Regions from separate parts of the Microbacterium sp. WHRI 7836 genome, predicted to be linked through region 1. Evidence: predicted binding sites of a transcription regulator. Region 1 holds the regulator's gene; each other region holds the start of a gene.
What was found. Region 1 encodes LexA, which represses DNA repair genes until DNA is damaged. Its sites were predicted from a motif close to TCGAACANNTGTTCGA; they were not measured.
Positions count from the first base shown of each region.

Region 2: ABRP18_RS16060 (DUF222 domain-containing protein) is a predicted target of LexA. The motif match lies at 4,456-4,471, and genes of this name have one in related genera.
Region 3: ABRP18_RS02770 (HNH endonuclease signature motif containing protein) is a predicted target of LexA. The motif match lies at 1,972-1,987, and genes of this name have one in related genera.
Region 4: recA (recombinase RecA) is a predicted target of LexA. The motif match lies at 3,721-3,736, and genes of this name have one in related genera.

Region 1 is NZ_CP168171.1:1,318,949-1,326,877, forward strand. It holds gene ABRP18_RS06255 (prolyl oligopeptidase family serine peptidase) at 1-1,340, opposite strand, end outside; gene lexA (transcriptional repressor LexA) at 1,422-2,108, opposite strand; gene ABRP18_RS06265 (LysM peptidoglycan-binding domain-containing protein) at 2,399-2,767, shown strand; gene ABRP18_RS06270 (histidinol-phosphate transaminase) at 2,849-3,934, shown strand; gene hisB (imidazoleglycerol-phosphate dehydratase HisB) at 3,931-4,548, shown strand; gene hisH (imidazole glycerol phosphate synthase subunit HisH) at 4,545-5,180, shown strand; gene priA (bifunctional 1-(5-phosphoribosyl)-5-((5-phosphoribosylamino)methylideneamino)imidazole-4-carboxamide isomerase/phosphoribosylanthranilate isomerase PriA) at 5,284-6,030, shown strand; gene ABRP18_RS06290 (SseB family protein) at 6,014-6,811, shown strand; gene ABRP18_RS06295 (hypothetical protein) at 6,835-7,263, shown strand; gene ABRP18_RS06300 (DUF1844 domain-containing protein) at 7,256-7,654, opposite strand; gene infC (translation initiation factor IF-3) at 7,886-7,929, shown strand, end outside.
Region 2 is NZ_CP168171.1:3,303,982-3,311,910, forward strand. It holds gene ABRP18_RS16035 (hypothetical protein) at 1-108, shown strand, start outside; gene ABRP18_RS16040 (GntR family transcriptional regulator) at 105-515, shown strand; gene ABRP18_RS16045 (enoyl-CoA hydratase/isomerase family protein) at 551-1,612, opposite strand; gene ABRP18_RS16050 (ATP-binding cassette domain-containing protein) at 1,726-3,795, shown strand; gene ABRP18_RS16055 (hypothetical protein) at 3,899-4,348, opposite strand; gene ABRP18_RS16060 (DUF222 domain-containing protein) at 4,482-5,981, shown strand; gene ABRP18_RS16065 (glutamate-1-semialdehyde 2,1-aminomutase) at 6,073-7,395, opposite strand; gene hemB (porphobilinogen synthase) at 7,418-7,929, opposite strand, start outside.
Region 3 is NZ_CP168171.1:579,720-587,648, forward strand. It holds gene ABRP18_RS02760 (acyl-CoA dehydrogenase family protein) at 1-610, shown strand, start outside; gene ABRP18_RS02765 (serine hydrolase domain-containing protein) at 722-1,819, shown strand; gene ABRP18_RS02770 (HNH endonuclease signature motif containing protein) at 2,018-3,400, shown strand; gene ABRP18_RS02775 (ECF transporter S component) at 3,604-4,284, opposite strand; gene ABRP18_RS02780 (siderophore-interacting protein) at 4,281-5,156, opposite strand; gene ABRP18_RS02785 (energy-coupling factor transporter transmembrane component T) at 5,168-5,986, opposite strand; gene ABRP18_RS02790 (energy-coupling factor transporter ATPase) at 5,983-7,692, opposite strand; gene ABRP18_RS02795 (heparan-alpha-glucosaminide N-acetyltransferase domain-containing protein) at 7,875-7,929, shown strand, end outside.
Region 4 is NZ_CP168171.1:2,071,920-2,079,848, forward strand. It holds gene miaB (tRNA (N6-isopentenyl adenosine(37)-C2)-methylthiotransferase MiaB) at 1-1,544, opposite strand, end outside; gene ABRP18_RS09955 (regulatory protein RecX) at 1,594-2,043, opposite strand; gene recA (recombinase RecA) at 2,475-3,524, opposite strand; gene ABRP18_RS09965 (DUF3046 domain-containing protein) at 3,792-4,016, opposite strand; gene ABRP18_RS09970 (helix-turn-helix domain-containing protein) at 4,035-4,343, opposite strand; gene ABRP18_RS09975 (CinA family protein) at 4,485-4,970, opposite strand; gene pgsA (CDP-diacylglycerol--glycerol-3-phosphate 3-phosphatidyltransferase) at 4,967-5,542, opposite strand; gene ABRP18_RS09985 (DNA translocase FtsK) at 5,542-7,929, opposite strand, start outside.

The sequences.
Region 1 (7,929 bases):
CGTTCACGGTATGAGCGGCCGTACCCCGTGGATCCTCCGTAGTTCACGTCGAGCACGCCGATGCCGCGGCTCGTGTAGAACGCGATCGCCTCGGACGCCGCCCCGGTGACGTGCGCCGTCGGCCCCCCGTGCACCAGGACGATGTAGGGCGGGAGCTCGCGATCGGGAGCCGTCGCGTGCGGGTTCGCCGGCGGGTACGCGAACGCGTGCACCTCTCCGTGCGGGCCCTGGATCTCGATCGGCATCGCAGCGGGCATCCACTGCGGATCGACCGGTTCGCCGCCGCGCACCGCCACGGTGGCACCCGATACGACGTCGACGCACCACAGCCCGGCGTTCGCACGCGAACCGTTGCCGGAGAGGAGCACGCGGGTGCCGTCGACATCGTCGACGCTCACATGGCCGTCTCCGGGGAACGAGATGACGTCGACGCGGTCGTCGGCAGCATCATCGGTATCGATCACCACGACCTCGTCGCGCCCGTTCGTCCGGACGGCGACGACACGGCCGTCGTCGAGCAGCTGATACCAGCGGTTGCCGAGGACCCAGAGTCCATAGCCCGTGTCGGCGTCCGAGGGTGAGACCTGCCGTGCGGTGCCGACCGGGACCACACCGTCCAGGGAGATGCGCTGCAGGGCCCAGCGCCCACCCGGATCATCGGCGAAGAGCAGCTCCGAGTCGCTCAGCCACTCCGGCTGCAGCGCCGCCCGTGAGGGGATCGTGCGCGGAGTATCCTCACCGACCTCGGCGACCTGCACGTGCGCGTCCTCCCACGGCATGCGGCCGCTGTCCCACGCGACCCACGCGGCGCGGGTGCCGTCTGGGGAGAGCGCGGGGTGGGCGAAGAAGCCATCGCCCTGCACGATCACCGTGATCGCGGACGCATCCTCGGCTGCGGAGCCGTCGAGCGGGATCTCGACGATCGCTCGGAGATGCGGCGTGCGGGAGAGGTCTTCGCGCACGGCCAGCAGTCGACCGGACTGCACACGCAGGCCGCCGTGGGAGGGTCCGGGAGGGGTGAGAGCAACGGGCTCGCCTCCCACGCTCAGACGACGAACCCGCTGGTCGTTCGCGTCGACGAAGTAGAGCGTGCCGTGCTCGTCCGCCGTCCACGCACCCCCGCCGTACTCGTGCACACGTGAGCGTGCGCTCCAGGGGGAGGGGAGGATCTCGGCTCCGGAGGAGCTCCGCACCGTCACGCGGCCCTTCTGGGCCGGCACCGACTCGCCCCACCAGATCTCCGAGCCGACGAAACGGGCGCCGTCGATGCGCGGTGAAGACGCGGCGACCGAGGCGGCGGAGAACGGGGATGACCAGGAACCGTAAGGGGACGACGACATGTCTCGAGCCTATGCGGCGTCGCACCGCGTGTGCGGCCACGCCGTGGGCCCGACCACTGTCCGCGCTGACCGGATCGAGGGTCAGACGGCGCGGAGCACCGCCACGACCTTGCCGAGGACGACGGACTCGTCGCCGAGGATGGGTTCGAATGCCGAGTTGCGGGGGAGGAGCCAGGTGTGGCCGTCCCGGCGGCGCAGCACCTTGACCGTCGCCTCGCCATCGAGCATCGCCGCGACGATCTCGCCGTTCTCCGCGCTGTTCTGGGAGCGGACCACGACCCAGTCGCCGTCGCAGATGGCGGCGTCGATCATCGACTCGCCGGAGACCTTGAGCATGAACAGGTCGCCCTTGCCCACCAACTGACGGGGGAGCGGGAAGATCTCCTCGACCTGCTGATCCGCGGTGATCGGCACGCCGGCGGCGATCCGTCCCACCAGGGGGACGAGCGCGGCGTCGCCTACGGGAGTCGCGACGTCGGCCGGGTTCTCGGTGCTGGCGCCCGGCAGATCGATGAGCACCTCCATCGCCCTGGTCTTCCCCGGGTCGCGGCGCAGGTAGCCACTCAGCTCGAGCTGTCCGAGTTGATGGGTGACGCTGGAGAGGGACTTGAGACCGACGGCGTCTCCGATCTCGCGCATGCTCGGCGGATAGCCGTGGTTCGCGATCGAGTTCTGGATGACCTCGAGGATCGCCATCTGCTTCGGGCTGAGGCTCTTCCGGCGGCGCGTGCGCGGTGCCTCCGACTCGGCGGCAGAGTTCTCGCTCATGGTGCTCCTTCAGTGCGTGATCCGACGTCCCTCTTCGAATGTCGGAGGCCCGTGGTGGGGTGTCCTTATCGAAACCGTATCCGAGAATCGGGCCGATCTGGAAGATCTGTTCGAGCGTGTCGGCCTCTTTCCCCGGTGTGGTTTCGAAGAATACTTGACAAATGTTCGAACTCGAAGATATCTTCGGTACGTAGCTTCGCATTCCCGGCTCCCGGCCGAGTCGTGAATGCGAACGCTACGCCAACTTCCCCGGCAGCCTCACCGCTCCGGGACAGGCTAAGGAGCACCACATGAGCAGCATCGGCTTCAGCACCGCAGCAGTCATCCCGGCATCGCCCCGTCCTTCGACGAGACTCCGGCTGACGACGCGTGGTCGCGCTGTACTGCTCGCCCTGGCGTCGGTGCCCCTCGCCGCCGGCATCGCGTTCGCGGCGCTCAGCGGCGGCAGCGCGGTCGCGTCGGGTGCCGACACCGCACCCGCCGGCGTCGAGACCGTCACCGTCATGCCCGGTGACACGCTCTGGTCCATCGCCACCGGCGTCGCGCCCGACGCCGACCCGCGCGATGTGATCGGCGACATCAGCCGGATGAACCTGTTGCGCGGCGGGGAGCTGCAGATCGGGCAGACTCTGGCGATCCCGGCTCAGTACGCGCGCTGATCCGGCGGAGGGCTCAGACGAGGAGTTCCTGGGGCGGCGACTTTGCGTCATCAACCTCAAGCGCCGCCTAGCATGGGAAGGGTGACCCTCTCCCTCAACGATCTCCCGCTACGTGACGATCTCCGCGGATTGAAGCCATACGGTGCTCCACAGGCGCCGCTTCCCATCGCGCTCAACGTGAATGAGAACACGCATCCGATCCCCGATGCGGTGGCGAGCGACATCCTCGATGACATCGCCGTCGCGATCCGTGATGTCAACCGCTACCCGGATCGTGAGTTCACCACGCTTCGCGAGTCTTTCGCGGAGTACCTGGGCCACGGTCTCGTCCCCGAGCAGATCTGGGCGGGCAACGGGTCCAATGAGGTGCTCCAGCACATCCTGCAGGCCTTCGGAGGCCCTCGTCGCACGGCTTTCGGGTTCGCGCCGACCTATTCGATGTACCCGCTCATCGCGCAGGGCACCGGTGCGCGGTGGATCGCCGGTACGCGTCAGCCCGACTACACCATCACTCCGGAGGAGGCGGCCGAGCAGGTGCGGGCCGCCGAGCCGGACGTGGTCATCCTCTGCTCTCCCAACAACCCCACCGGCACGCCGCTCGGACTCGACGTCATCGAAGCGGTGTATGAGGCTGCCAGGGGCATAGTGATCGTCGACGAGGCCTACCAGGAGTTCGCGCCGCATGACGCGGTCTCCGCACTGACGCTGCTCGAGGGGCGGCCGCGTCTGGCCGTCTCGCGCACGATGAGCAAGGCCTTCGCGTTCGCCGGAGCCCGTGTCGGGTATCTCGCGGCCGACCCGGCGTTCATCGACGCGCTGCGGTTGGTGCGTCTGCCGTACCACCTGAGCGCACTCACCCAGGCGGCGGCCATCGCGGCGCTGCGCAATGCCGACGTCATGCTCGGCATGGTCGAGGAGATCGTCGAGCAGCGCGACCGCATCACGGCGACTCTCGAGGCGCTGGGTTACCAGCCGCACGAATCCTGGTCGAACTTCGTGCTGTTCGGTGGAGTCTCCGACCCGAAGGCCACCTGGCAGCAGCTGTACGACCAGGGGGTGCTGGTACGCGATGTCGGCATCCCAGGACACCTGAGGGTGAGCGCGGGCACCGAGGCCGAGACCACCGGGTTCCTTGATGCTCTTGCCTCGATAGGATCGGCTTCATGAGCACTTCCGCACCGACCCCGCGCACCGCGAGCCGTGTGCGCCGCACGTCGGAGTCCACCGTCGAGCTCGAGCTGAACCTCGACGGGACCGGCGTGAGCCACATCGACACCTCGGTGCCCTTCTTCGACCACATGCTCACGGCGTTCGCGAAGCACTCGCTGACCGACCTCACCGTGCGCGCTTCCGGTGACACCCACATCGACGCACACCACACCGTGGAAGACGTCTCGATCGTGCTCGGACAGGCGATCCTCGAAGCCCTCGGCGACAAGTCCGGCATCTCCCGGTACGGAGACGCCCTCGTCCCCCTCGACGAGGCGCTCGCGCAGGCCGTGGTCGACATCTCGGGCCGCCCGTACCTCGTGCACACGGGGGAGCCCGAGGGGTTCGAGCACCACCTGATCGGCGGACACTTCACAGGGGCGCTCGTCCGCCACTCCTTCGAAGCCATCACGTTCAATGCCGCTCTCACGGTGCACGTGCGTGTGCTCGGCGGCCGAGACCCGCACCACATCGCGGAAGCGGAGTACAAGGCGTTCGCGCGTGCGTTCCGTCAGGCCAAGGCGCTGGATCCGCTCGTCGACGGCATTCCGTCCACCAAAGGCGCGCTGTGACCTCGGCTCCTCGCGTCGCGGTGTTCGACTACGAGTCGGGCAACGTCCACTCGGCCGTCAAGGCTCTCGTGGCTGCCGGTGCCGACGCCGTGCTGACCCGTGACCGCACCACCGCCCTCGAGGCGGACGGCCTGGTCGTTCCCGGCGTCGGCGCGTTCCAGGCGGTTCGCGATGCCCTGCGTGCGCACGGAGGCGACGAGATCATCGACCGCCGTCTGGCCGGTGGCCGTCCCGTCCTCGGCATCTGCGTCGGGATGCAGGTGCTGTTCGAGCACGGCGTCGAGCGTGGGCGTGACACCGCAGGGCTCGGAGAGTGGCCCGGAGCCGTCACCGAGCTCAACGCGCCGGTGCTTCCGCACATGGGCTGGAACACCGTCGCGCCCGGTTCCGACAGCATGCTCTTCCGCGGCATCGAGCAGGAGCGCTTCTACTTCGTGCACTCCTACGCCGCCCAGTCCTGGCAGCTCGATGTCATTCCGCCGTTCCCGGAACCCGTCCTGACCTGGACGACCTACGGCGATCCCTTCCTCGCCGCCGTGGAGAACGGCCCGCTGTCGGCGACGCAGTTCCACCCGGAGAAGTCCGGCGAAGCAGGTATCCAGCTGCTGCGCAACTGGGTCGAGAGTCTCTGACGACGCCCGCCGACGTCACCCGTTTTGTTCCCCGCCGCCCGGCGGACTACCCTCGGTTCTCGTGCCCGCACCGGGCCGAAGAGCTTCCCGATCCAAGGACCCCATGAACGACTTCGCGCAGTCCCCCTCGCTCACGCTCCTTCCCGCGGTCGATGTCGCCGGGGGCAAGGCCGTCCGACTGACTCAGGGCGAGGCCGGAACCGAGACCAGCTATGGCGACCCGTTGGACGCCGCAGGGGAGTGGGTGTCGCAGGGCGCCTCCTGGATCCACCTGGTCGACCTCGACGCGGCCTTCGGTCGGGGCAGCAACGCGCCGATCCTGCGCAAGGTCATCAAGCAGTTCAAGGGCGTGAACATCGAGCTTTCGGGTGGTATCCGCGACGACGCGACGCTGGAGGCGGCTCTGGAGAGCGGCGCGACGCGGATCAACCTGGGCACGGCGGCGCTGGAGAATCCGGAGTGGGCTGCCGACGTGATCGGCCGTTACGGCGAGGCGATCGCCGTCGGTCTCGATGTGCGCGGAACGACGCTCGCCGCCCGCGGATGGACCAAGGAGGGCGGGGACCTCTGGGAGGTGCTCGACCGCCTCGAAGACGCCGGCTGCAGCCGCTACGTGGTCACCGACGTCACGAAGGACGGAACCCTCCGCGGTCCGAACCTCGACCTTCTCCGTGAGGTCACCTCCCGCACCCCGAAGCCCGTGGTCGCGTCAGGCGGCATCTCGAGCCTGGACGACATCGCCGCGCTCCGCGACCTCGTGCCGTTGGGCGTCGAGGGCGCGATCGTCGGCAAGGCACTCTACGCCGGCGCCTTCACGCTGGCTGAGGCACTGGATGTCGCAGGAGACTGACGCGCACGCGTGCGGCCCCGAGCCGCACAACTACGGCGATTCAGCAGGCGTCCCGTGGGAGGGGCGCAGCTTCGAGTCGAATCCGCACGCCGCGGACGACGGTTCCGCCGACCCCGCGCTGCTGGCGGCGCTGCTGCGCTTCCGCGCCGGCGAGGGTAGCCAGTCCGAGGTCGTCGACGCCTTCCGTGCCGCCCGTGTGCTGGTGCCCCTCATCGCGGAGAAGGGGGAGGAGGGGATCGCCCCCAACGGCCTCACCGTTGACAAGACGCAGGAGCTCTCCATCGTCACGGTCGCGGCTCCGGATGGTCGGCGCGTGCAGCCGGTGTTCTCGTCGGTCCAGGCGATGCAGGCGTGGGACCCGACGGCGCGACCCATCCCCGTCGAAGCTATCCGCGCGGCGCTGGCCGCCTCGTCGGAGGACACCGACCTGATCGTGCTCGACCCGACGTCCGACACCGAGTTCGTCATCCGGCGCCCTGCCGTGTGGGCGATCGCTCAGGAGCAGCGCTGGGAGCCGAGCTTCCTGTCGACCGAGGTGTTCACGGCGCTGCAGGAGAGCGTGGCCCACGAACTGGCCGTCATCGACGTGGCTGTGGATTCCGGGGACCCCGACGCCCGTCTGCGCGGGCCCGAGCTCATCGTGGTCCTCGAGCTGGTCGACGGACTCGAACGCGAGGTGCTCGACGCCGTGCTCTCGCGTCTCGCGTCTCGCTGGGCATCGGACGACCGGATCGCCGTGCTCGTCGACTCCCTCACCGTGAAGCTCCGCCGCAGCGCCTGAACCGCTTCGCTACGCTCGGGGACATGCCCCGGACTCTGTTGCGAGCTCTCGCCGCCGTCGTGCTGCTCGGAGGCGCCGTCGCCGGCACTTCCGGCTGCGTGGTCAACGCGTGCCCGGCGATCGCCTACATCAGCACGGTCGTCGTCGACGTGAGCGCCTTCCCGGCGGCGACCGACCTCCAGTTCTGCGCGGACGGGCAGTGCTCACCGGGGCCGGGGGAGGATGCGAGTTCGTCCGCGAACCTGTTCTCGGCGTCTCCGTCGGCCGACGGCACGTGGAGCATGTCCTTCGACATGTCCACGCCCGACCTGGTTGACATCCGGTTGTTCGATGCGCAAGGTGCCGTCATCCATGAGTCGGAACAGGAGATCTCCTGGACTCGCACCGAAGGGCAGTGCCCCGGCCCGGCCTCGGCCGACCCTCTGGTCGTCGAGCCCGCGGCAGCTAGTTGACCGGGCCGGTCCACTTCTCGCCCGGTCCCTTGCCGATCGGATCGGGGATCGTGGACGCCTCGCGGAAGGCGAGCTGGAGTGAGCGGAGACCGTCGCGCAGGGACCGCGCGTGCATGTCGCTGATCTCCGGAGCGCCGGCGGTGATGAGCCCGGCGAGGGAGTTGATGAGCTTGCGCGCCTCGTCGAGGTCGAGCTGCGCTGCGGCGTCCGGATCGTCGGCGAGCCCGAGCTTGACGGCTGCCGCGCTCATGAGGTGCACGGCGGCGGTGGTGATCACCTCGACTGCGGGTACATCGGCGATGTCGCGGGTGGCCGACGATGCGGCCTCCTCCTGACGTGCCCAACGCTCTTCGCGCTCGCGTGCCGCCTCGTCCGGTGCCTGGTTCGTCACTTCGCCTTGCTTTCTGTTAGACTTTGGCGGGCTCCGGAGCGTCATGCTCCGGAACGAAAGAGGATTCACTTCCCACCCGCGCTTGCCGTTCAAGGCTACCGGGTCTTGCACTCCACCGGCTCCGTTCGAAAGAAGGAGCCGGTAGACAGGGTGCGGAGCCGGCGTCTGAATGCCGGTGGGTGGGGACGATTCCGATTTCGCCCGTGATGCAGACAGCGTCGCGGTGGCCGAATCACATCGTCTAAGGAGTTCCGCATCAGCGATCCCCGTACCAA
Region 2 (7,929 bases), 1.8 Mb from region 1:
GCATTCGTCCTACTGCTCCTGGTGAGCGCGCAGCTGTGCCCACCGGGGCACGACGCGGAACCGGCGGACGCCGCCGAGCTCTCGATCGACCGGGAGACCGCGCAGTGACCCCGACCCCTCGACTGTCGATGGCGGACGACGGCAATCCGGCGCTCGACATCTACCGACAGCTCCGCGGCCTCATCGTCTCGGGGCAGCTCGGCGCCGGCGAGCGGCTGCCGACCGTGCGGCAGACGGCGAGCGACCTGGGAGTCGCGCCGGGAACCGCGGCACGGGCGTACAAGATGCTCGAAGGCGAGGGGCTCGTCGTCTCTCGCACGGCGGCGGGCACACGGGTCGCCGAGACAGCCGGTGTCCTTCCCGCTTCGGTGATCCGACGCATCCGCGAGCTGGTCGATGAAGCTGTCGCCGTGGAAGCGGATCCGGATGATGTGATCGACGTGCTCCGCACTGTCTGGCAGTCGCGCACGGTCACCTCGGACCCCGCATCCGCCCCGACAGCTGTGGATGCGTAGCCGACGATCACTCGACCCGCCCTGACCCCGAGGGCTCAGAACAACGTGGGCTGCGGGACGTAGTCGCGCGCGGGGGCGCCGGCGTCGGGCGCGAGCTCGGCGAGCGTGGGCGGGTTCCACTTCGGATCGCGGTCCTTGTCGACGATCTGCGCCCTGATGCCCTCGACGAGGTCGGGATGCTCGTTCACGAACCACATCACGCGACGGTACTCGCCCTCCAGCGCCGCGCGGAGCCCCGGCAGGTCGCGCGCCTCGCGGACGGCGTCGAGCGTCACAGTGAGCCCGGTGGGCGCGAGGTCTTCGAGCAGGTCAGCGGTCGCCGCCGCCTCCGTCGTCCCCTGAGCCTTCAATCGTTCGACGATCTCGCTCACGGTGGGGGCGGAGAAGGCCTCATCGATCCACGCGCGCGCGTCCGGGAGCTGCGAGGGCTCCGGGGTCTCGTCGAACAGCAGCACGATCTCACTGGGACCGGTCGGGTCGGCACGGAAGGCGAGGGCCTCGCGCAATGCGTCCAGACGGTCGGATGGCACGAAGTGATCCGCGAAGCCGAGGTAGACGGCATCAGCGCCGCTCATGGTGGATCCGGTGAGACCGAAGTACTCGCCCAGACGCCCAGGAGCGCGGCCGAGCAGCCAGGTTCCCCCGACGTCGGGAGTGAATCCGATACGGGTCTCCGGCATAGCGAGCTTCGAGCGTTCCGTGACGATGCGGATCGCGGCGTGGCCGGCCAGCCCGATGCCACCACCCATCGTGATGCCGTCGGCCAATGCCACCACGGGCTTGGGATACTCGGCGATCATGGCGTTCAAGGCGTACTCCGCACGGAAGAACTCCGCCGTCTGGTCAGCCTGACCCGCGACGATCTGCCCGTGCAGAGCGCGCACGTCGCCTCCCGCGCACATGCCGCGCTCGCCTGCCCCGTCGAGCAGCACGATCTGCACGTCGGTGTCGTCACGCCAGGCGTTCAGGACCGCGGTGAGGCTCTCGATCATGTCGACGTCGAGCGCGTTGATCGCCTCCGGACGGTTGAGGGTGAGTCGTCCGAGCGCGCCTTCGGTGCGGACGAGGATGCGGTCTGCAGCGTGGGATTCGGTCACGCTCGCCAGGCTACCCCTTCCGGGGAAGGCGGTATTCCGCGCGAAATGCGGGATCCGACAGGCTTTTCCGGCAGGATAGGGAGGAACTGTTCAAATGCGACGAGAGGTCACGGATGCCTGAAGGACAGGTGCTCGAGTTCACGCACGTGACGAAGCGCTTCAATGAGGTGACCGCCGTCTCGGACTTCTCCGCGCGCGTGGAGCCCGGTGCCGTGACCGCCTTCCTCGGCCCGAACGGTGCCGGCAAGACCACCACGCTGCGGATCCTCCTCGGCCAGGTGCGCGCCACCTCGGGCACGGCGACCATCGGCGGCACGGCGTACGCCGAACTGCGGCAGCCGTTGCGCACCATCGGATCCGTGCTCGAGGAGACGGTCTACCGCCCTCGACGCACCGCCGAGCGTCAGCTGACCATCGCCGCCAAGGCGAACGGCATCCCCCTGGCCCGCGTCGGCGAAGTGCTCTCCCTGGTCGGCCTCGAGGGTGAAGGCAGCTCCCGCATCGGGGGCTTCTCCCTCGGCATGCGTCAGCGGCTCAGCGTCGCCCACGCCCTGCTGGGCGATCCCGGCGCGCTCGTGTTCGACGAACCGGCCAACGGACTCGACCCCGAGGGAATCCGCTGGATGCGACTCCTGATGCGTCGCCTCGCGGACGAAGGGCGCACGGTCCTCGTGTCGTCGCACGTCCTCAGCGAAGTCGAGCAGGTCGCCGACAACGTGCTCGTGCTCTCGAAGGGCACGCTCGTGCTCTCCAGCGGGATCGAGACTCTCGCCGACCCCAAGGGCGGATCCGTCATCGTGGACGCCGCGGACCGCAGCGCGCTGACGACCGCGCTGCAGGAGGCCGGCTTCGACATCGAGGTGCTGCGTTCGGGCCTCACGGTGCGCGGCGGAGACGCCGGCACGGTGGGAGCGGTCGCCGCCGACGCGGGCATCGCCCTGAGCACCCTCGTCCAGCGAGGGCCGACACTCGAAGACGTCTTCATCGACCTGATGCGAGGTGGCCGGTTCGCCCCGAGCATCTCGGCGACGCCACCGCAGCTCGCTGCGACGGCCCCCGAAGACACCGCAGCGGAGGTCACCGCGGCGGAGACCGCCGTGGCCGGGCCGGCTCCGGCCGACTCCGTGGTCGCGATCCCGGTGGCAGCCGCTGCCGCCTGGGCGGCTGAGGCCGCAGCCGCCCCTGCGGGCGAGGCCCCTGTCGACGACCTCGCCGCATCCGTGGACACGGGCGACCGCTCCGAGCACACGTCGGACGAATCGGACGTGCCTTCGTCCGACGCCTCGGCTTCGACGGACGAAGCTCCTGCCGCCGAACACGACGCGGAGCATGCGCAGGCCGAGCAGGCACCCTCCGAGGAGTCTCCGGAACGATCGTTCGATGAGATCCTGTTCGGCTCCGCCGCACCGGCCGAGGCAGCAGGCGATCAGGCAGCGGATCCAGCGAACGGAAACGAGCACCACAGCGGTGTCGAGGTCTTCGCCGATCTTCACGACGCACCCGAATCGACGGACACCGACGAGTCCGACGACCAGCTCGGCGCAGGCGCCACGGACGACGACGCTCTCGTGTCCACCTCTGACGAATCCGAATCCGAATCCGACTCCGAATCCGAATCCGAATCCGAATCCGACTCCGACTCCGACTCCTCCGACGATGTCGCTGCTGTCACCGCCGACGACGAGGATCCGCGCTCCGCGGCGGTGAGCTCCATGCTCGCGGCGGCTGCGCGCGCCTACTACGAGGACGAACCCAGGGATTACCCGCTGAGCGCCGAGAACCAGACGGCCGAGGAGCAGCACGGCGAGGGCGGCGTCTCCGACGAGGGCGGCGTCTCCGACGAGGGCGCGCACTGGACCGTCGCATCCACCGGTGTCATCGACACGGTGCCGCTGGCCGCATCGACGGATTCCGGAGAGGCGGGCGACACCGCCGCATCCGAAGCCGAGGAGCCGGGCGCTGAGGAGTCCCCCACGGTGGAGGCCCCCACGGAGGAGTCCTCGAACGAGGAGTCGCCCACCGAGGAGTCCCTGCCCGACGGGTTCGGCGCTGACGAACACGGCACCGAGCAGTCCGGAACCGCCGACGCCGGTGCCGGCGAGCAGAGCGAGCCTGACGACGAACACCGTCACGACGAACACCGTCACGACGAGCACGGTCACGACGAACACGGTCGCAACTGAGCGACTCGGCTGACGACGAACGCCCTCCGGCCTCTCGGCCCGGAGGGCGTTCCGCATTCAGAGGCGGGTCTACCGTGGATTCTTAAGCCTGAGCCGCCTCGCGTCAGGCAGGCCGAGGACGGATGACCGGACGACGGCGTCCCTTCGAGACCGGCACAGGCGCGGTCGCCACGATCTCCTCGACGTTGGCGGGCTCATCCGACACGTCGAGTCGGAGAGCCTGCGTGAGCGCGAGCCCGTGGCTCGTGGTGAGGATCAGACGGCGGTACTGCTCGTCGCCCTCGAGATCGATCACGACGCTCGGACGACGGCGACGGATCAGCACGAAGTCGAGGCTACCCGCGGCCTTCCAGCTGCCGGCAGCGAGGACGCCGGGGATGTGCGTGCCGGGGTTCGGTACGCCGCGGAGCCAGGTCCAGGCATCTTCGGTCAGCTGCACCTTGGCGATGGTGTCGCGCGCGATCCGGAGGTTGTCACGGTGGAAGGTGGCGGCACGTTCGATCGGCGAGAGCACGACCTCCAGTTGCGTCTGGTCCAGCAGCAACGTCACCATGTCCCCCAGTCTGCCAGCGTGGCCCTGCCAGTTGTCTGGAAGTTGCTCACAGGAACGCAACGATCCCTTGTCGATCAGCACCAGTCATCCACATCCCCTTCCTCTATTCGAACATATGTACTATACTCGACTCATGCCTCCCTCCACGAACGACATCGATCAGCGCGAGACGCTGCTCGACGCGTGGGTGGAGAAGCGCCGACGCATCGCGATCCTCGAGGCAGAAGCGTCTGCGCTGCTCGCCGATCGTCTGCGGCTGCAGGAAGAAGATGTCCACGAGCAGCCGCAGCACCGCGAGGCGATCCACCGCTCGATGATCGCCGAGTACTCGGCGGCCGGTCGCGTGTCGAAGGGCAGCATCGAGTACGCCTTCACAGACGCCCTCTTCCTCGAAGCCGAGCACCCGGTCGTCAGAGACGCGTTCCGACGCGGCGCGATCAGTGCGGCACACGTTCGGGAGATCGTGCGCGAGGGCGCCATCGTGCGGCAGGCCGTTCGCGATGGTCGGGCCGCCACCGAGGCGCTCACCCTGTACGACACTGCCGCACTCGTCGTCGCGGAGCAGGATTCTCCCGCACGCACCCGCGCGATGGTGCGCCGCGTCGCGTCGTCCCTCGCCTGCGAGACCGTGGTCGAGCGCCATCGGCGGGCCTACGGGGAGCGGTCAGTCACGCTCCGGTCGCTCGACGACGGCCTCGCGCTGCTGCAGGTCGTGCTGCCGGAGCATCTCGCCCACGCGATCCTCGACCGACTGACCCGGCTCGCACAGCACGTCATCGCCACACGAGGCGACCATCCCTCTTCGGGCGATGACACACCGGCGCTGTCCTCGGACGACCTCGACTCGGGCGCCGATCGGGTCTTTCTGCAGGACCTGCGAGCCGACGACTCCCATCGCGAAGACCCTGTGCTCAACAGCCACCCGTACGACAGCGAGCCACCCTGCGGACCGGACACCGGCGACGCACGCGTCGACGCCCACGTCATCTTCGGCGACGGAGACACCTTCACGACGGATCCGTCACTCGGTGCCCCATCCGCCCCGACCGATGAGCGAGGCATCGATGCGGTCCGCACCGACCTGCTCAGCGACCTGCTCCTGACCACGGATCCCTCTGCTGCGGCGGGCACAGCTCTGGAGGGCATCCACGCCCGCATCCAGGTCACGATCGCTGCCGAGACGCTGGCCGGAATCGACGAACGGCCTGCCGAGCTCGACGGCATCGGTGCACTGCACCCCGACATCGCCCGCGACCTCGCCGGACGCAACGGCGGCTGGTCCCGCCTCTTCCTCGACCCCGCCGGCATCGTGACGGCCACAGCCGCCTACGCCCCGACGGCGGCGATGCGGCGGCACCTCCAGGCCAGAGACCAGCACTGTCGATTTCCCGGGTGCCGCACACCCGTCCACCGGTGTCAGATCGACCACAATCACGACCATGCGAAGGGCGGAGCGACGTCGATCGACAACCTGAGCCACTTCTGCGTCGGGCACCACGCGCTGAAGCATCCCGACATCGCCGAGAAGCACCGATGGCGAGCGAGACAGACCCCCGGCGGCGACATCGAGTGGACCAGCCCGCTCGGCCGGTGCTACACCGACGCATCACCGCGCCGCGTCATGTTCGTCTGACCGCGGTCCCGAACGAGCCCTCACGGACGCGCGGTCACGAACGCGCGGTCCTGGGACGCGCCCTCACGAACGCACAGTCACCAACGCGCGGTTATGGACGAGCAGCTGCGGCCGCAGCGGCCGCGGCAGGAAGAGCGGCTTCGATCTGCTGCAGCTCGTCCTCACCGTGGGCCGCGGTCAGGAACCACGCCTCGAAGACGCTCGGGGGAAGCGCCACCCCCTGCTCACGCAGCGAGTGGAAGAACGGCGCGTAGCGGAACGACTCCTGAGCCTGAGCTTCGGCGTAGTCCCTCGGCGCCGACGCCCGGAACGAGGCGTTGAACAGGTTGCCCGCGGTGGCCACCGCGTGCGTCACGCCGGCGTCGGTGAGGGCCGCGTCGAGGGCGGTAGAGACTCGAAGAGATGCGACGTCCACCGTCGCATAGACCTCCGGTGTCGCGAGCCGCAGCGTCGCGAGACCCGCTGCGACCGAGAGCGGATTCCCCGAGAGAGTGCCCGCCTGGTAGACCGGCCCGAGGGGAGCGAGCAGATCCATGACATCGGCTCGACCACCGAGCGCGGCCAGGGGCATGCCTCCACCGACGACCTTGCCGAACGTGAAGATGTCCGGCAGGTAGTCCTCGCCCGCAGCGGCCTGCAGACCCCAGAACCCTGCCGGGTGCACCCGGAATCCGGTGAGCACCTCATCGAGGATCATCAACGCTCCGTGGGCGTGGGCGGTCTCCGCGACCAGACGGTTGAAACCGGGCAGCGGGGCCACGACGCCCATGTTCGCGGCCGAGGCTTCGACGATGACCGCGGCGATGCGCTGGCCGTGCTCGGCGAACACCGCAGCCAGCGCCTCGGGATCGTTGTACCCGATCACGAGCGTCTGCGCCGCGATCGGTGCCGGGACACCTGCCGACCCCGGAAGCGCGAGCGTCGCGATGCCGGAACCTGCTTCGGCGAGAAGGCCATCCGAATGCCCGTGATAGTGACCGGCGAACTTCACCAACAGGTCGCGACCCGTGGCGCCCCGCGCAAGGCGAATGGCCGTCATGGTCGCCTCAGTACCCGTGGAGACCAGACGCACGCGCTCGACAGGACGGATCTCGCCGAACCGCACACGGTCGGCGATCAACGCGGCGAGCTCGACCTCGCCCTCCGTCGGAGCGCCGAACGACAGGCCACGAGCTGCGGCCTCCTGCACCGCGGCGACGATCTCCGGGTGCGCGTGCCCCAGCAGCGCAGGACCCCACGACGCGACGAGGTCGACATACTCGCGGCCGGCGGCATCCGTGACCTTCGCCCCCTTCGCAGAAGCGAGGAACCGCGGCGTCCCGCCCACCGAACCGTATGCACGCACCGGGGAGTTGACCCCACCGGGGATGACCGCGCGGGCAGCGGAGAACAGGTCGTCGTTACGGTCGTTCATGAAAGGAGTGCTCCTCGGTGAATCAGTCGCGCAGCCAGCCGGCCGCTTCGGTGGCCCAGTAGGTGAGCACCGCATCCGCACCGGCGCGGCGGATGGAGAGAAGGGACTCGAGAACGGCTGCTCGACGATCGATCCAGCCGTTCGCACCGGCGGCCTCGATCATCGCGTACTCGCCGGAGACCTGATATGCCCACACCGGAATGCTCACGGTGTCGCGCACCTCGCGGAGCACGTCGAGGAAGGCCATCGCCGGCTTCACCATGACGATGTCCGCACCCTCGGCCTCGTCCACCACTGCCTCGCGCACACCCTCGCGACGGTTTCCGGGATCGAGCTGGTACGTGCGGCGGTCGCCCTTCAGCTGAGAGTCCACTGCCTCCCGGAAGGGCCCGTAGAACGCGCTCGCGTACTTCGCCGCATAGGCCAGCAGGAGCGTGTCCGTGAAGCCCTCGCTGTCGAGCGCCTTGCGGATCACGGCGACCTGGCCGTCCATCATGCCGGACAGCCCGAGCAGCTGCGACCCCGCGCGCGCCT
Region 3 (7,929 bases), 740 kb from region 1:
GTTCAGCCTCCTGCTCGTCGAGAAGGGCATGGAGGGCTTCGACCAGGGGAAGAAGCTCAGCAAGATGGGCTTCCACGGCTGGGACACGGCCGAGCTCAGCTTCACGGACGTGTTCGTCCCCGACGAGAACCTCATCAGTGGCAAAGAGGGTCAGGGCTTCATCCAGCTGATGCTGAACCTGCCACTCGAGCGCCTCTCGATCGGCGTCGCCGCAGCTGCAGCCGCACAGGCCGCCCTCGACTGGACCATCGCCTACACGAAGGACCGCGAGGCGTTCGGTGAGCGCATCGCCGACTTCCAGAACACCCGCTTCCGCCTCGCCGACATGTCCGCGACCACCGATGCGATGTGGGCCTACATCGACCGCGCGCTCCGGGCCTACTCGGAGGGGAAGCTGTCCGCCGAGGATGCCGCGAAGGTGAAGTTCTGGGCGACCGAACGCGAGTGGGAGGTGCTCGACACGGGAGTGCAGCTGCACGGGGGCTACGGCTACATCATGGAGTACCCGATCGCCCGCGCGTTCACCGATGCCCGAGTGCACCGCATCTACGGCGGCACGAACGAGATCATGCGCGACCTCGTCGGGCGTCAGATCGCCGGCAAGCGCTGACGCGCCTCCCCTGAAGAGGCCCCGGATTTCGCATCCGGGGCCTCTTCTCGTCGTTGCCCTATCGCCGTCGAGGCGTGGACAGGGGTGCTGCGGCCCGGTTGAATCGACTGCATGACGACGTCGCTCGCACGGATCCTGGATGAACACGTCGCGCGAGGCACGGCGCCGGGGATCATCGGCGTGCACGGTGAACCCGGTGGGTCGTTCGAGATCGTCGCGTCCGGAGACCTGCCGGCGGATGCGATCGTGCGCATCCAGTCGATGACCAAACCGATCCTCGCGGTCGCCGCACTGCGCCTCGTGCAGGCGGGGCGCCTCCTTCTCGACGATCCCGTCGAGAAGTGGGTGCCTGAGCTCGCCGATCGTCAGGTGCTGCGCGTGCCGGATGCTCCCCTCGACGACGTCGCGCCTGCGACGACGCCCATCACTCTGCGTCATCTGCTCACCAACACCTCGGGCTACGGCGTGCAGGTCGTGTCGTCGCCGCTCGCCGAGGCGATGATCAGGAATCGGACGGTCGCGGGGCAGAAGCCGGTCGCGATGGGCGCACAGGAGTGGCTGGACGCGCTGACCGCGCTCCCGCTCGCGTTCGAGCCCGGCACCGGATGGCGCTACCACCACTCCTTCGGCATCCTCGGGATCCTGCTCTCACGAGTGGTCGACGGGTCGCTGGAGGAGCACCTTCGGCGTGACCTCTTCGGACCGCTGGGAATGGTCGACACGGGTTTCACGGTTCCCGTCGACCAGGCGCATCGGCTGCCCGCGGCATACCGGCACCAGGAGGGCCAGCTGGTCGAGATCGAGCCGGCGGCCGCAGGGTTCTCCGTCGCGCCTGCGCCGTTCGATCTCAATCACTCGGAACTCGTGTCGACGGCCGCCGACTATGCCGTGTTCGCGGGGATGCTGGCCGCCGGCGGGCGCCATCGCGGGAGTGTCGTCCTCGACCCGGAGCTGCTCGCGCTGATGCGTTCGGACCAGGTGCCGGCCGCAGCGAAGACCGCGGACAGCTTCTTCCCGGGATTCTGGGAGGGCACGGGGTGGGGATTCGGCGTCGCGGTGCAGACCGAGGGTGAGCACGTCGGCCGGTTCGGCTGGTCGGGTGGGCATGGGACGGACTTCTGGATCGACCAGGACGGCTCGTTCCGAGTCGTCCTGAGCCAGGTCGAGATGGGACCGGAGGTCATGGGATTGTTCACCGACGTGCAGTGAGGCACTCCGGCGGCTCCTGTGTCCGGGTGGCCCGGGCAGGCCGGGCGGGTCGGGCGGGTCGGGCGGGCCTGGCGGGCCTGGTGGGCCTGGTGGGCCTGGTGGGTCGGTCCGGCGAGGGTGGCTTTCGGGATACCGGTCTCACCGGCATGCGATCGAACAAATCTTCGAATCTCGGCACGATCCGCGATAAAATGAAGCATGTCCAGATTGACCGCGTTGCACGAGGCGATGTCCCGCCTCGATGAGGCGTGGTCGGATGCCGACGACTCCGGAGACCTGTCGCGCGAGCAGCTGATGGCGGTGAGCGAGTCGATCGGGGTGCTGCGGCGTCGGTTGGATGCCGTGCATGTCTCGGTGGCGGCGTGCATATCGCGTGAGTCGCGTCCAGAGCTCGGCGCGGAGAGCCTGGCGAAGCAGCAGGGCTACCGCAATCCGGCGACGCTGATCGCGGCTGCGACGGGAGTGTCGACGGGCGATGCCTCGCGCCTCGTCAAGGTGGGCGAAGCGACTGCACCCCGCAGCGACCTCCTGGGCGCCCCTCTGCCGGCGAAGTACCCGTCGGTGAGTACGGCACTCGACTCGGGTGCGCTCGGCGCCCCGGCCGCCGCGATGATCATCGCGCTCCTCGATCGCTGTCGGATCGCCGCGGGAGCGGAGCGTATCGCCGAAGGCGAGCGGGTGCTGGCGGAGAAAGCGGCGGGTTTGGCGCTCGACGATGTGCGCAAGCTCGTGGTCCGCGCGGAAGCATGGCTCGACCCGGACGGTCTGGAGCCCAGGGAGGACGAACGGCGCAACAGACGTGCGCTATCGCTGTTCGAGCGTGACGGCATGGTGCATCTGAACGCGGTGCTCGACGTCGAGACCGCGGCTCCGGTGGTCACCGCGATCCGGGGGTACGTGACCGCCGCGTTCGCCGCGCGAAAAGATGCGCCCGACGAGGGTGCGCCCGATGCGGACCGCCGGACGGTGCCGATGATCCAAGCTGATGCTCTGGCGGTGTTCTGTGCGCACGTGCTCGGGTGCGAGCAGCGGGTGCCGGTAGCGGGTGCGACGGTGATCGTGCGGATGAACCTCGACGATCTGGAAGCCGGCACGGGGTCGGCGACCCTGGATGGTGTCGATCACCCGGTCAGCGTCGGAGCTGCGCGCAGGATGGCGGCCGGTGGCGGTGTGATCCCGTGCGTTCTCGGTGGCGACAGCGAGATCCTCGAATGGGGTCGGGAGAAGCGGCTGTTCACCCGCGCACAACGGCTGGCGCTGGTGGAGCGCGACGGGGGATGCGCGATGTGCGGATTGCCGCCCGAGATGACGAAGGCCCATCACATCCGCTGGTGGAAACGAGATCACGGGCCGACCGACCTCTCCAACGGGGTACTGCTGTGCGAAACGTGTCACCACCGCATCCACGACAACGGGTGGGAGATCCGTATCGACGATGCCGGGAGTATGAGTAGGAGTGGGGGCGGGAGTAGGAGGGGGACTGGGAGCGGCGCGCGGGTGTGGTTCATTCCGCCGCGATACGTCGATCCTGCGCAGACCCCGAGGCTCGGCGGTCGCGCACGCCTCGACGTCGCTGCGTGAGGATGTCGGTCTCTGGTGGGCTGGTCTCTGGTGAGGCTGGTCTCTGGTGAGGCTGGTCTCTGGTGAGGCTGGTCTCTGGTGACGGTCGTCCGGTGGGGGGGGTCTCGGGTGAGGACGCCGCCCGACGGTGCGATGTGCTCCGTCTTACGGCACCGGTCGACCCCGCCTGAGGAGTGTGATGAGGGCGGCTGTGCTCTTGAGGCTCAGCGGCGCCCGTTGACAGCTGGCCTGCCCACTCCGGCGCTGCCTACTCCTGCCCTACCCACTCCTGCCCTGCGCAGGCGGTCGGCGATCAGGATGCCGAGGGCGGTGCCGCCGACGCAGCTGGCGATCGTCACGGCGAAGAAGGCGACCTGGGCGAAGAGAGACATGGATCCGAGATCGAACCAGGCCCACGCCGAGATCGGGTAGACGACGCCCACGACGACGGCGCCGACGTAGTGCATCCACGTTCCCCAGTAGCGCCAGAGCACGAACAGGAACGGCAGCTCCGTGAACGCCGCCCACCAGAGATTCGTCAGCACGCTGCTGAAACCGTACCCGGAGAACGGGACCATCACGAGGCCGGCGATCAGCGCGACGAGGAGTCCGACCAGCGGCTTCCGCAGCAGCCTCAGCGCGATCACGGACGGCAACAGCCACAGGCCGGCGAGGGCCATGCCGACGAAGGGCAGCGGCCCGGTCAGCAGCGTCGAGAACCAGTTCATCGGCGCGAGCAGCACCGCCCCGGCGACGCCGAGCGCGGCACAGGTCAGCAGGATGGCGGTGGGGAAGCGGAATCGTCCACCGGCGACTGACGCGCGATGTCCGGCTGCTGCTGCTGCGGGAGCATCTCCCACTGATCCCCTGGAGGCGAGGCCATCGGCTGCATCCGTTCCGCTCACGCGAGGGGCTCCGCTGCAGCGTCGCGCGCGGCCTTCGAGGCGGGGGATGAGGCGCCGATCTTCCAGTAGCCGCAGAAGCTCACGGCATTCTTGTCGACCCCGCGTGTGCCAACGAGATGCTTGCGCGCCCCTGAGGCGAGTGCCTGCTCGCCCGCCGCATACGCGTGGAACGGCGCATCCGGCAGGGCAGCGCGTGCCAGCGTCTCCAGGGCGAGCGCCCCGGGAGCGATGCCATGCGGCCGCACGATCCACACGACCTCGACGCCCGAGGGATGCGTGAACGCGAGAGCGTCGTCGTCGCTCGGCACCTCCACGATCGCGGTGCCCGTCGCAGTGGCAGGCAGCGAGGCGCAGATGGAGGAGATCGCGGGCAGGGCGGTCTCGTCGCCGACCAGCACGACCCGCTCCACCCCGCGCTGCGGGTTGAACGTGAGGCCTTCGTCGATGATCAGCACGTGCTCGCCAGGCTCGCAGGTCTCCGCCCATCGCGACGCGGGGCCGGCGGTGCCGTCCGTGGCCGAGCCGTGCAGCACGAAGTCGACGTCGATCTCGGCGCCGGCCTCCGCGGTCGCCGGACGGTACGCGCGCACGCTGTAGTTGCGCGTCACCGGACGCTCACCGTCGGGGATGCGCAGGAACTTCAGGTACCCGAACACCTTGTTCGCCTTCGCCGGCACCCGGTCGAGCCCGGCATCCCCTCCGATCGGCAGGAACAATCGGAACCACTGGTCGAACCCCATCGGCCGGAACTTCTCGATCTCGCCACCGCCGAGCGTCACCCGGATCCAGTGCGCCGAGAGCTGCTCCGTGCGCAGCACCGTCAGGTGGAGGAGTTCGGACGACTCGGGCTTGACCATCTTGCTGAACGCCATCAGGACGCCTTTCAGGGAAGCTGCCAGGGGAAGAAGACGACGAAGATGGCTGCAGAGGCCAGCAGGGTCGCGACCGTGAAGACGGTGTCTCGCGTCCGGAACGGGACCAGGTGCCGCTCGGTGCGCGTCGGATGTGCACCGAACGCCCGCGAGTCCATCGCCAACGCGACGCGCTCGGCGTGGCGGATCGCGCCGGCGAGCAGCGGCACGATGTACCCCCACCCCCGGGCGATGCGCGCGAACGGACCGCGACCGCCGTGATACCCGCGCACCCGATGGGCCGCCCTGATCACGGAGAGCTCATGCCCGAACCGCGGCACGAAACGGAAGGCCGCCAAGGCCGTGTAGCCGATCCGATACGGTACCCGCAGCTGCTGCACACTGGCCCGCACCAGGTCGGGCCCGCTGGTGGTGAGCCCGCCGACGAGCGCGAGAGCGACGATCGAGCCGAGCCGCAGCGCTGTCGCGAAGCCGAGGAGCAGGGCCCCGCTGTAGAGCGTCCAGTCCCCGATGCGCACGACCGGAGTGGAGTCGTGGACCAGTCCGGTGTCGACCCACAGGGAGAAGCCGATGCCGATCAGGAGCATCCCGGCGGGGAGAGCGAGCAGCAGCAGGGCGAGGAGCCGCACGGTGAGACGCGCGCCGACCAGGATCAGCGCATAGGCGAGCACCAGGAACGCGGCGGGGGTCGCCAGATCCCGTACGAAGACGAGCAGCACCATCGCTGGTGCGAAGCCGGCGACTTTCGCGAGCGGATTCAGTGTGTAGAGGAACTGCCGGCGCGACGTCGCCGTCATGCGTGCATAGGGGTCGAACGTCGTCGCGGTCATGAGCTCACCCCGAGGCCGGCGGACGCCAGCACGCGTTGCAGGGCCGGCAGCTGCAGCCCTGCATCCGTGAACAGCAGTTCGTCCTGCAGGAGCGCGGCGGTGGGCCCGGTCGCCCGCACCCGACCCTCGGCGAGGAGCACGACGTGGCTGGCGTGCTCGGCCACCAACTGCAGGTCGTGCGTGACGATCAGGATGGTCGTCCCGTCCGCGCGCAGCTCCTGCAGCAGATCGAGCAGCTCAGCGGCTCTCGCACGGTCCTGTCCGAAGGTCGGCTCATCGAGCGCCAGCACACGGGGCCGGGTGATCAGCGCCGTGCCCACCGACAGGCGCCGCTTCTCACCGCCCGAGAGCAGGAACGGATGCACGTCCGTCTTGTGCTCGAGTCCGAAGCGCGTGAGCATCTCGTCGACTCTCGCCGTGATCTCGGCGTCGGGCACATGGCGCAGCCGCAGCCCATGGGCGAGCTCGTCGAACACCGTCGGGGCGATGAACTGGTGCTCGGGATTCTGGAACACGAACCCGATCCGTGCGGCGAGGTCGCGGGGAGACGCGGTCCCCGGGTCGATGCCGTCGACCGACACCTGTCCACGCGGTGGCGGTACGACGCCCGCGAGTGCCTGGATCAGCGTGGTCTTGCCCGCCCCGTTCGCACCCACGATTGCCGTGAGACTGCCGGGGGCAAGGTCGAGGTCGACACTGTGGAGGATCTCGGCACGACGCCGGCGCACCGTCAGCCCTCGCGCGCGGATGATCGGCTCGACCCGTGTCGTGGCGTCGCTCTTCGTCGTCGAGGCGGACGACGTCGTGCGGCTCGACGACGTCGTCTGGCTCGATGGCAGGGACGAGACCGGCTGACCTTCGAGTGCGACGGCGAGTTCCTGGGGAGACAGCGGCAGCGGATCGAGCGTGAACCCCTGACCCCGGAGTCGGAGCGCCGTCAGGGTGGCGGCCGGAAGCCACACGCCCATCCGGACCAGCTCGTCGGCGTTCTCGCGGATGATCTCGGCCGCCGGTCCGTCGAAAGCCACCCGACCCTCGCGGTCGAGCACGATCGTCCGCGTGACGAACGACATAGCCGCATCGAGGTTGTGCTCCACGAGCAGGATGGCGCGGTCACCCGCAGCGACCACCTCAGCGAGCGCGGCGTACACGTCGTCGATGCCCTGGGCATCGAGGTTCGCGGTCGGTTCGTCGAGCACGATGAGGGGTGAGCCCATCGCGAGGGCACCGGCGATCGCGAGTCGCTGCCGTCCGCCGCCGGAGAGGTGGTCGGGGTTCACCGTGCGCCGTTCCCAGAGCCCGACGCGGCGCAGTGCCTCCTCGACGCGACTCTCCACCACGTCGAGCGGCAGTCGCAGGTTCTCGGGGCCGAACGCGACCTCGTCGTACACACTGCCGGTGACGATCTGCGCATCGGGGTCTTGGAACACCATCGCCACGCGGGTGCTCAGCGTCGCGGTCGGAGCACTCGCCGTGTCGATGCCGCCGGCCTCTACCGTGCCGATCATGGCTGTGGGGAGGGCGTGCGGGATGAGCCCGTTGAGGGCGAGGGTGAGCGTCGACTTGCCCGAACCGGAGGGCCCGAGCAGGAGCACGACCTCTCCTGCATCGATGTCGAAGGTCACATCACGCGGAGAGGGGTGCGCCGCATCGGCGTGGGTGAGGGAGAGGTCACGCACGCTCAGCAGGGGCGCGGATGGGCGCACGGCGGAGTCCCGGGTCGGCGGATCGTACCCTTCTAACTTAGCTGAGCCTTACCTGATTATCCACGCGCACAGAAGCCCTCCGGCGGATGACATCGATCATCCGGTGGACGGACGTGGAGCGGCCGAAGAACCGGCATCGTCGTAGAGGCGCCGACCGGGCGCCGCAGGAACGAGGGAGCACCGTGCCACAAGACACGAACACGCACACGATCGCCCGACCGCACCGTACGGCGCGGA
Region 4 (7,929 bases), 750 kb from region 1:
ACCCCGACGCGCAGTGTCGGAAGCCCGAGTGACACAGCCTTCTTCTCGCCGCTGCCGCTCGGAGCGGGTACCGCGCACGACTCCGACTGCGAACGGTCCCAGGCGTCTCCGCCTCGAGTGCGACGGATCTTGAGAGGCGCTCCCGTCGGGTCGTCTGCGAGCAGGTGGAACGGAGCTCCATGGGTCACCGTCACGGTGACGACGTCTCCTGGACGAGGAAGGTCCGACCCCGGTGTCACCTCGAAGTGCACGAGTCTGTTGTCCTCCGCGCGACCGGTGAGCCGGTGGGTCTCGGTGTCCTTCTTGCCCTCACCCGTGGAGACGAGAACCTCGATCTGCCGACCCACCTGCTTCTGGTTCTCTTCCAGCGAGATGCGCTCCTGAAGGGCGATCAGGCGGTTGTAGCGCGCCTGGACTATGTCCTTCGGAACCTGGTCCTCCATGGTCGCCGCAGGCGTGCCTTCGCGGATCGAGTACTGGAAGGTGAAGGCGCTGGAGAAACGAGCCTGCTCGACGACACGCATGGTGTCTTCGAAGTCCTCCTCGGTCTCCCCCGGGAACCCGACGATGATGTCGGTCGTGATGGCGGCGTTCGGGATGCGCGCGCGGACGCGGTCGAGGATCCCGAGGAAGCGCTCACTGCGGTAGGAACGTCGCATCGCTTTGAGGATGCGATCGCTCCCCGACTGCAACGGCATGTGAAGCTGCGGCATGACGTTCGGAGTCTCCGCCATGGCATCGATCACGTCATCCGTGAAGGCTGCGGGGTGCGGGCTGGTGAATCGGACGCGCTCGAGGCCTTCGATCTCACCGGCCGCGCGCAGGAGCTTGCCGAACGCCTGTCGATCGCCGAATTCGACGCCGTAGGAATTCACGTTCTGCCCGAGAAGCGTGACCTCGATCGCACCGTCTTCGACCAGAAGCCGGATCTCGTTCAGGATGTCGCCGGGACGACGGTCCTTCTCCTTGCCGCGCAGGCTGGGCACGATGCAGAACGTGCAGGTGTTGTTGCACCCGACCGAGATCGACACCCAGCCGCTGTGCGCCGAGTCTCGCTTCGTAGGCAAGGTTGAGGGGAACACTTCGAGCGACTCGAGGATCTCGAGTTCGGCATCCCCGTTGTGGCGGGCGCGCTCGAGCAGCCCCGGAAGGGAACCCATGTTGTGGGTGCCGAACACGACATCGACCCACGGCGCCTTGTCGAGCACAGCCTGCTTGTCCATCTGTGCGAGGCAGCCGCCGACGGCGATCTGCATCCCGTCTTTGCGGCGCTTGACCGACGCGAGATGGCCGAGTGTGCCGTAGAGCTTGCCTGCGGCGTTGTCGCGGACCGCGCAGGTGTTGATGATCACCACATCGGCTTCCGCACCGTCGACTGCCCTGACGTAACCTGCGCTCTCCAACGAGCCCGAGAGGCGCTCCGAGTCGTGCACGTTCATCTGGCACCCGAAGGTGCGTACTTCATACGATCGCTGTCGTCCGTCGACGTCGACGGCTGCCGACGACGCGCCGATGATCGTCGGTTCGCTGCGCGGGATAGTCATGATCACCCCATTGTACGAGCCGTTCCCGTGCGGAAGCGGCGCTCACTGCTTAGTCGGAATCGACGAACCGCACCCCTGAGGTCGCTCCGCCGAATGAAGCCTCGCGCAGCGCGACCTTCGCCGCCTTCATGGCGACCGCTCCGTTGTAGCCACGACGAGAAAGCTGTCCCACCAGACGACGGAGCGCCGCGTCGGGGTCGAGTCGAGTCATCGACCGCGCCTTGGTGCGGGCGAACTCCAGCGCGCGTTCGTCGTCGTCGTCCGGAAGCTCTTCGAGCGCGCTATCGATGACCTCACGCGGAATCCCCCGCTGAGCGAGCGCGCGAGACAGAGCGACTCTCCCCTGCCCCTTTCGATCCACTCCCGACCTCACGAGGACGCCGGCCAGGGCCGCATCATCGAGGTAACCACGACGGCAGAAGTCCTCGATCACATCGCTGATCGCACTGCCATCGAGGCCCGCACCACGCAGCACCTGCCGGGCTTCAGAGATCGACAACGACCGGGCTCGCAGCTTTCGCAGGAGCGACTCCTCGGCCGCGACCCGGATCTCATCGTGTGACGCCTCTTGCTGAGTCGCGCCGTCTCCTTCCGTCGCGTCGAGCGCGCGGAGCCTGGGAGCCGACCGCGAGGGATGAGAGCTCCTGGCGCCGGAGGGATCCCTGCGCCCGCGCGCCGGATGGCGCTCACTCGGGGTTCCCGTGTGAGCTGCATCGTCGGCTGTGTCGATGGAAGCAGGGTCGCCTGGAGGAGAGTCCCAGGTCGTACGCCAGACCGCATCCCCGTCGCCTCGCGATGATGGCAGTGTCGCTGATTCGCCGTACTGCGTGACCGGCGTGGAAGGCGTCGCTCCTGGTTTCTTCGCTGTTCCGCCGAAGAGGGGGATGATGGGGGCGATCCGGTCTGGATCGCCCCCACGCGAGTCGTTCATCAGGCCGGACGACGCTCTGCGAGCTCATCGGCAGCGGCCGGGGCAGCGGACGGCCCGCCGATACCGAGCTTCTGCTTGATCTGCGTCTCGATAGCCAGAGCGATGTCGGGGTTATTGAGCAGGAACGTGCGTGCGTTCTCCTTGCCCTGACCCAGCTGATCACCGTCATAGGTGTACCAGGAACCCGACTTCTTCACGATGGCGTGTTCGACGCCGAAGTCGATCAGGCTGCCTTCGCGGGAGATGCCGACGCCGTAGAGGATGTCGAACTCCGCCTGCTTGAACGGCGGCGCCATCTTGTTCTTCACGACCTTGACCCTGGTGCGGTTTCCGACGGCATCGGTTCCGTCCTTCAGCGTCTCGATACGACGGATGTCCATGCGGACCGAGGCGTAGAACTTCAGCGCCTTACCGCCGGCGGTGGTCTCGGGGGAACCGAAGAAGACGCCGATCTTCTCACGCAGCTGGTTGATGAAGATCATGGTGGTGTTGGTCTGGTTCAGACCACCGGTGAGCTTACGAAGGGCCTGCGACATGAGTCGCGCCTGCAGACCCACGTGTGAGTCGCCCATCTCGCCCTCGATCTCGGCACGAGGCACGAGCGCCGCGACGGAGTCGATGACGATGAGGTCGATGGCTCCGGAGCGCACCAGCATGTCGGCGATCTCGAGCGCCTGCTCACCGGTGTCGGGCTGCGACACCAGGAGAGCATCGATGTCGACGCCCAGCTTCGCGGCATAGTCGGGGTCGAGCGCGTGCTCGGCATCGATGAACGCCGCGATTCCCCCGGCGCGCTGAGCGTTGGCGATCGCGTGCAGCGTGAGAGTCGTCTTACCCGAAGACTCCGGTCCGTAGATCTCTACGATTCGGCCACGCGGCAGTCCTCCCACGCCGAGGGCGACGTCGAGGGCGATGGAGCCGGTCGGGATGACGGCCACAGGGGCACGCTCATCGCTGCCCAGCCGCATGACCGAGCCCTTTCCGAACTGGCGGTCGATCTGAGCGAGGGCGGTCTCGAGGGACTTCTCGCGGTCGGCGGGTGATGGCATGATGTGCTCCTTCTGCGCGCGTGATGCCGCCTGTAGGCTGTCGCGGCTCTTCCGGTTGGGAGAAACTCTCCGACAAGGCGTAATGGCTCTTCGGCTTGTTTCCACCGTAGGAGGGACCACCGACATCGGTGCGACGATCTCACATACAGTGCAGAACAAACGCTCTGGACCACTTGTGCAGAAGACTACGCCCGCTTCGAACGGATCTTCGACGACACGCCGCAAATGGAGTGTCGTGTTCCGTAGCGGGCGGACGAGGAACGTCGGTCAGCGCCGCCGCGGCTCCTGCCGTCCGACTCCGTGGCGCCTGTCCTCGGGAACGTCCATCTCCGCGCACAGCGCCAGCCAGATGTCTCGCGGCGGCGTGCCGTCGGCGAGAGCTTCGAGAGCGGTACGCCCACCTACGGCACTCAGGCCGAGGTCGTTGACCAGAGAGGAAGCCCTCAGCCCGAACTCGGTCTCGACGGCGCGAAGGAACTCGCTACGACGCATCACCACCCCATTCGGGGGTCAGTGCAGCGAGAGCTGAGGCTCGACCGACGCCACGAGGTCGTCGGGAACGACGTCAGGGAAGACCTGAATGCCCTCGAGCACCGAAATGCGGTCACCGACTTCGCGCATGATCGTCGAGATGGGGACGTCGAGAGCGTCTGCGACCGAGGCGAGGATCTCGCTCGAAGCCTCTTTCTGACCGCGCTCCACCTCGCTGAGGTAGCCGAGTGCGACCGATGCCTTGCTGGCGACCTGCCGGAGCGTACGCCCCTTCTGCAGGCGGAAGTCCCTCAGCACATCGCCGATTTCCTGTCGTACAAGAATCATCGGAACCTCCTCCCCATGTGTTCGCTCGAGGTCTCCCCCGATGAGACAGCCAGTCTAGTACCCCTGGCGTGCACAGAATCTACTCCTGCACTCTGTGGTTTACGTGTGAGCACATCAGAGACAACCAGCCGCAGGGCTCTGCTATTCCGAGAGCAGGGCGAGCATCTCCTGGAGTGCCGCGTCCACCGCCTGCGCCCGGATCGATTCCCGGTCGCCGACGAAGAGAAAGGCCCTGGTCCGCGATGCCGCGGGGGTGACGACGCCGATGTGCACCGTGCCGACGGGCTGCCCGTCCGGAGACACCGGTCCGGCGATCCCGGTCGTGGACACCCCCACATCGGCAGCCTCGCCGTCGACGCCGACGACGCGTCTGACGCCGTCTGCCATCTCCAGTGCGACCTGCGGATGCACCGGCCCGTATCTCGACAGCAGGCCCTCATCCACGCCCAGCACGGACGACTTGACCGGCGTGGCATATGCCACGACGCCTCCGAGCAGAACGGCTGACGCTCCGGGAACCGCGACGAGATCGGCGCACAGGGCGCCCCCGGTCAGGGATTCGGCCACGCCGAGCTTCCATCCTCGTCGGCCCAGCGCAGCGAGGACCTCGGCTGCCGCCTGACTCATGACTTCCGGCGCGACCCGCGTACCTGCGCCACGACGTAGTCGATGCCGCTCGCCACCGTGAGGACCAGGACGATGAGCATGAGGATGAACGTGATCAATGTCCAGGCGTCGAGACCGATGACGTCGTGCAGCGGGAGGAGTGCCCACCCGAGCGCCACCCCTTGGAACGCGGTCTTGATCTTGCCCATCCAGGCCGCGGCCACGACGTGTTCGCTGGCCACCATGAGCCGATGGATCGTGATGCCCCATTCGCGCACGAGGATGATCGCGACGATCCACCAGTTGACCTCGCCCAGAATCGCGAGCCCGATGAAGCCGGCACCGGTGAGCATCTTGTCGGCGATCGGATCCCAGAGCTTGCCGAAATCACTGACGATGTCGTACTTGCGGGCGAGGTACCCGTCGACCCAGTCCGTCGAGATCCCGACGATGAAGATGACTCCGGCCGCCCAGCGGAGACCCGGGTCCGAGAACCCATAGGTGCCACCCAGCAGGAGCAGGACGAAGAAGACGACGGCCAGCGGGATGCGCGCGACCGTGATGGCGTTGGGGAGCTGCCGTGGGATCGCCATCAGTCGCGTCCCGTCAAGCCCCAGGCATCTTCGTCGCCCTCAGCTTCCACCTCGGGAAGACCCTCGTACTGAGCCGCGATCGGGTCATGCGCCTGCGGGAGCGGCGGGACGGGCGGAACCGCAGGCGCAGCCGATGCCGATGTCGGTGCCGGAACGTCGTCTCCGCGCAACTTGGCCATCACCTGCGGGAGCTGCTCGGCGGTCGCCAGCACGTCTCGCGCCTTCGACCCCTCGGAGGGGCCGACGATCTCGCGCGACTCGAGCAGATCCATGAGACGACCTGCCTTCGCGAACCCGACGCGGAGCTTGCGCTGGAGCATCGACGTCGATCCGAACTGCGAGGAGACGATGAGCTCGGCGGCTGCGAGCAGCAGCTCCAGGTCATCCCCGATGTCCTCGTCGACTTCCTTCTTCTTCGTCGGCTCCATCGCCTCCTGCACATCCGGACGGTAGTCCGGACGTGCCTGACGGGTGACGTGCTTGACGACCGCGTCGATCTCCTTCTCATCGACCCACGCGCCCTGGAGGCGGAACGGCTTCGATGAGCCCATCGGCGAGAACAGGGCGTCACCTTGACCGATGAGCTTGTCGGCACCGGGGCTGTCGAGGATGACCCGGCTGTCCGTGACGCTCGTCACGGCGAAGGCGAGTCGTGACGGGACGTTGGCCTTGATCAGGCCCGTCACGACGTCGACGCTCGGGCGCTGAGTCGCTAGCACGAGATGGATGCCGGAGGCACGTGCGAGCTGCGTGATGCGGACGATCGAGTCCTCGACGTCGCGAGGGGCGACCATCATGAGGTCGGCGAGCTCATCGACGACCACCAGAAGGTACGGGTACGGCTTCAGGACACGCTCGCTGCCCACCGGGAGCTCGACCTCGCCCGCGCGGACAGCCCGGTTGAAGTCGTCGATGTGCCGGAAACCGAACGACGCGAGATCGTCGTACCGCATGTCCATCTCCTTCACGACCCACTGCAGCGCCTCCGCCGCCTTCTTCGGGTTCGTGATGATGGGCGTGATCAGATGCGGGACACCGGCGTAGCTGGTCAGCTCGACACGCTTCGGGTCGATCAGCACCATGCGCACGTCGGACGGGCGGGCACGCATCAGCAGACTCGTGATCATGGAGTTCACGAAGCTCGACTTACCCGAACCGGTGGAGCCGGCCACGAGGAGGTGCGGCATCTTCGCGAGGTTCGCGATGACGATGTTGCCGCCGACGTCTTTGCCAACGCCGATGGTCATCGGGTGCGTGCTCTTCTGCGCAGCGGGCGAGCGCAGCACATCGCCGAGAGCCACCATCTCCTTGTCGGCGTTCGGGATCTCGATGCCGATCGCGCTCTTGCCCGGGATCGGCGAGAGGATGCGCACGTCGTTCGAGGCCACGGCGTAGGCGAAGTTGTTACTCAGCTGCAGGATCTTCTCGACCTTGACGCCGTGGCCCACCTCGACCTCGTACTGCGTGACCGTCGGTCCACGGGAGAAGCCGGTCACCTTGGCATCGACCTTGAACTGCGACAGCACGCTGGTGATCTGCTCGATCACCTTGTCGGTCGCCTCTGAGCGCATGACGGGCGGCGGGCCTTCGACCAGGAGTCCGGGAGACGGGAGGATGTATGGCGTGACGGGGGCCTGCGGGCCGCGGTCGCCCGGACCATCGGTGCCGAACCCGTCGAGACCGGGTAGTTCCGGCACCTCTCCTGTCTCGGAGGAGTCATCAAGCAGGGCCGTGGTCTGCTGCTCGGCGAGCGAGTCGGCGACCGACCTGACCTCGGACAGCACCTCGGTGGCCGCGTCGTAAGGATTCTCGACGACCACTGCCTGGTCGTACGCAGGCGTGGGATCGGAGGTGGTCAGGAGCGCGGTGATGTCGTCGGAATCGAGTGTGCCCTCATCCGGGTCCTCTTCGCGGCCGGTCTTGTTCCGGCGCCACCACGGCAGTACGTCGGGGTCATCGGTCTTGTCCGCATCGTCGATCGCTGCGGCGTCCTTCGCCGGCTTCTCCGGTCGCTCCGCGTCGAACATCCAGGCGTAGAGGTCCCCGAGGCGCGAACCGATGCGATTCGGCGGTGTCTTGGTGAGGATCAGGATGCTGAGTGCCACGAGCAGCGACAGCACGATGTACGCCGGGATGTCGGTGAGGTACGTCAGCGGCTGCCCCACCAGCCAGCCCAGCAGACCGCCCGACTCGCTGAGCGCAGGCATCCCCTGGTTCGGATGCGGGCGAGGCCCTGCGACATGGAAGATCCCCGCGAGGGCGAGGACGAACATGCCGAAGCCGATGCCGATACGACCGTTGTCGTGGACGGAGGACGGGTGCCGGAACAGCCATCCGGCGAGCAGGAGGAGCAGCACGGGCATGATGAAGGCCACGCGTCCGACGAA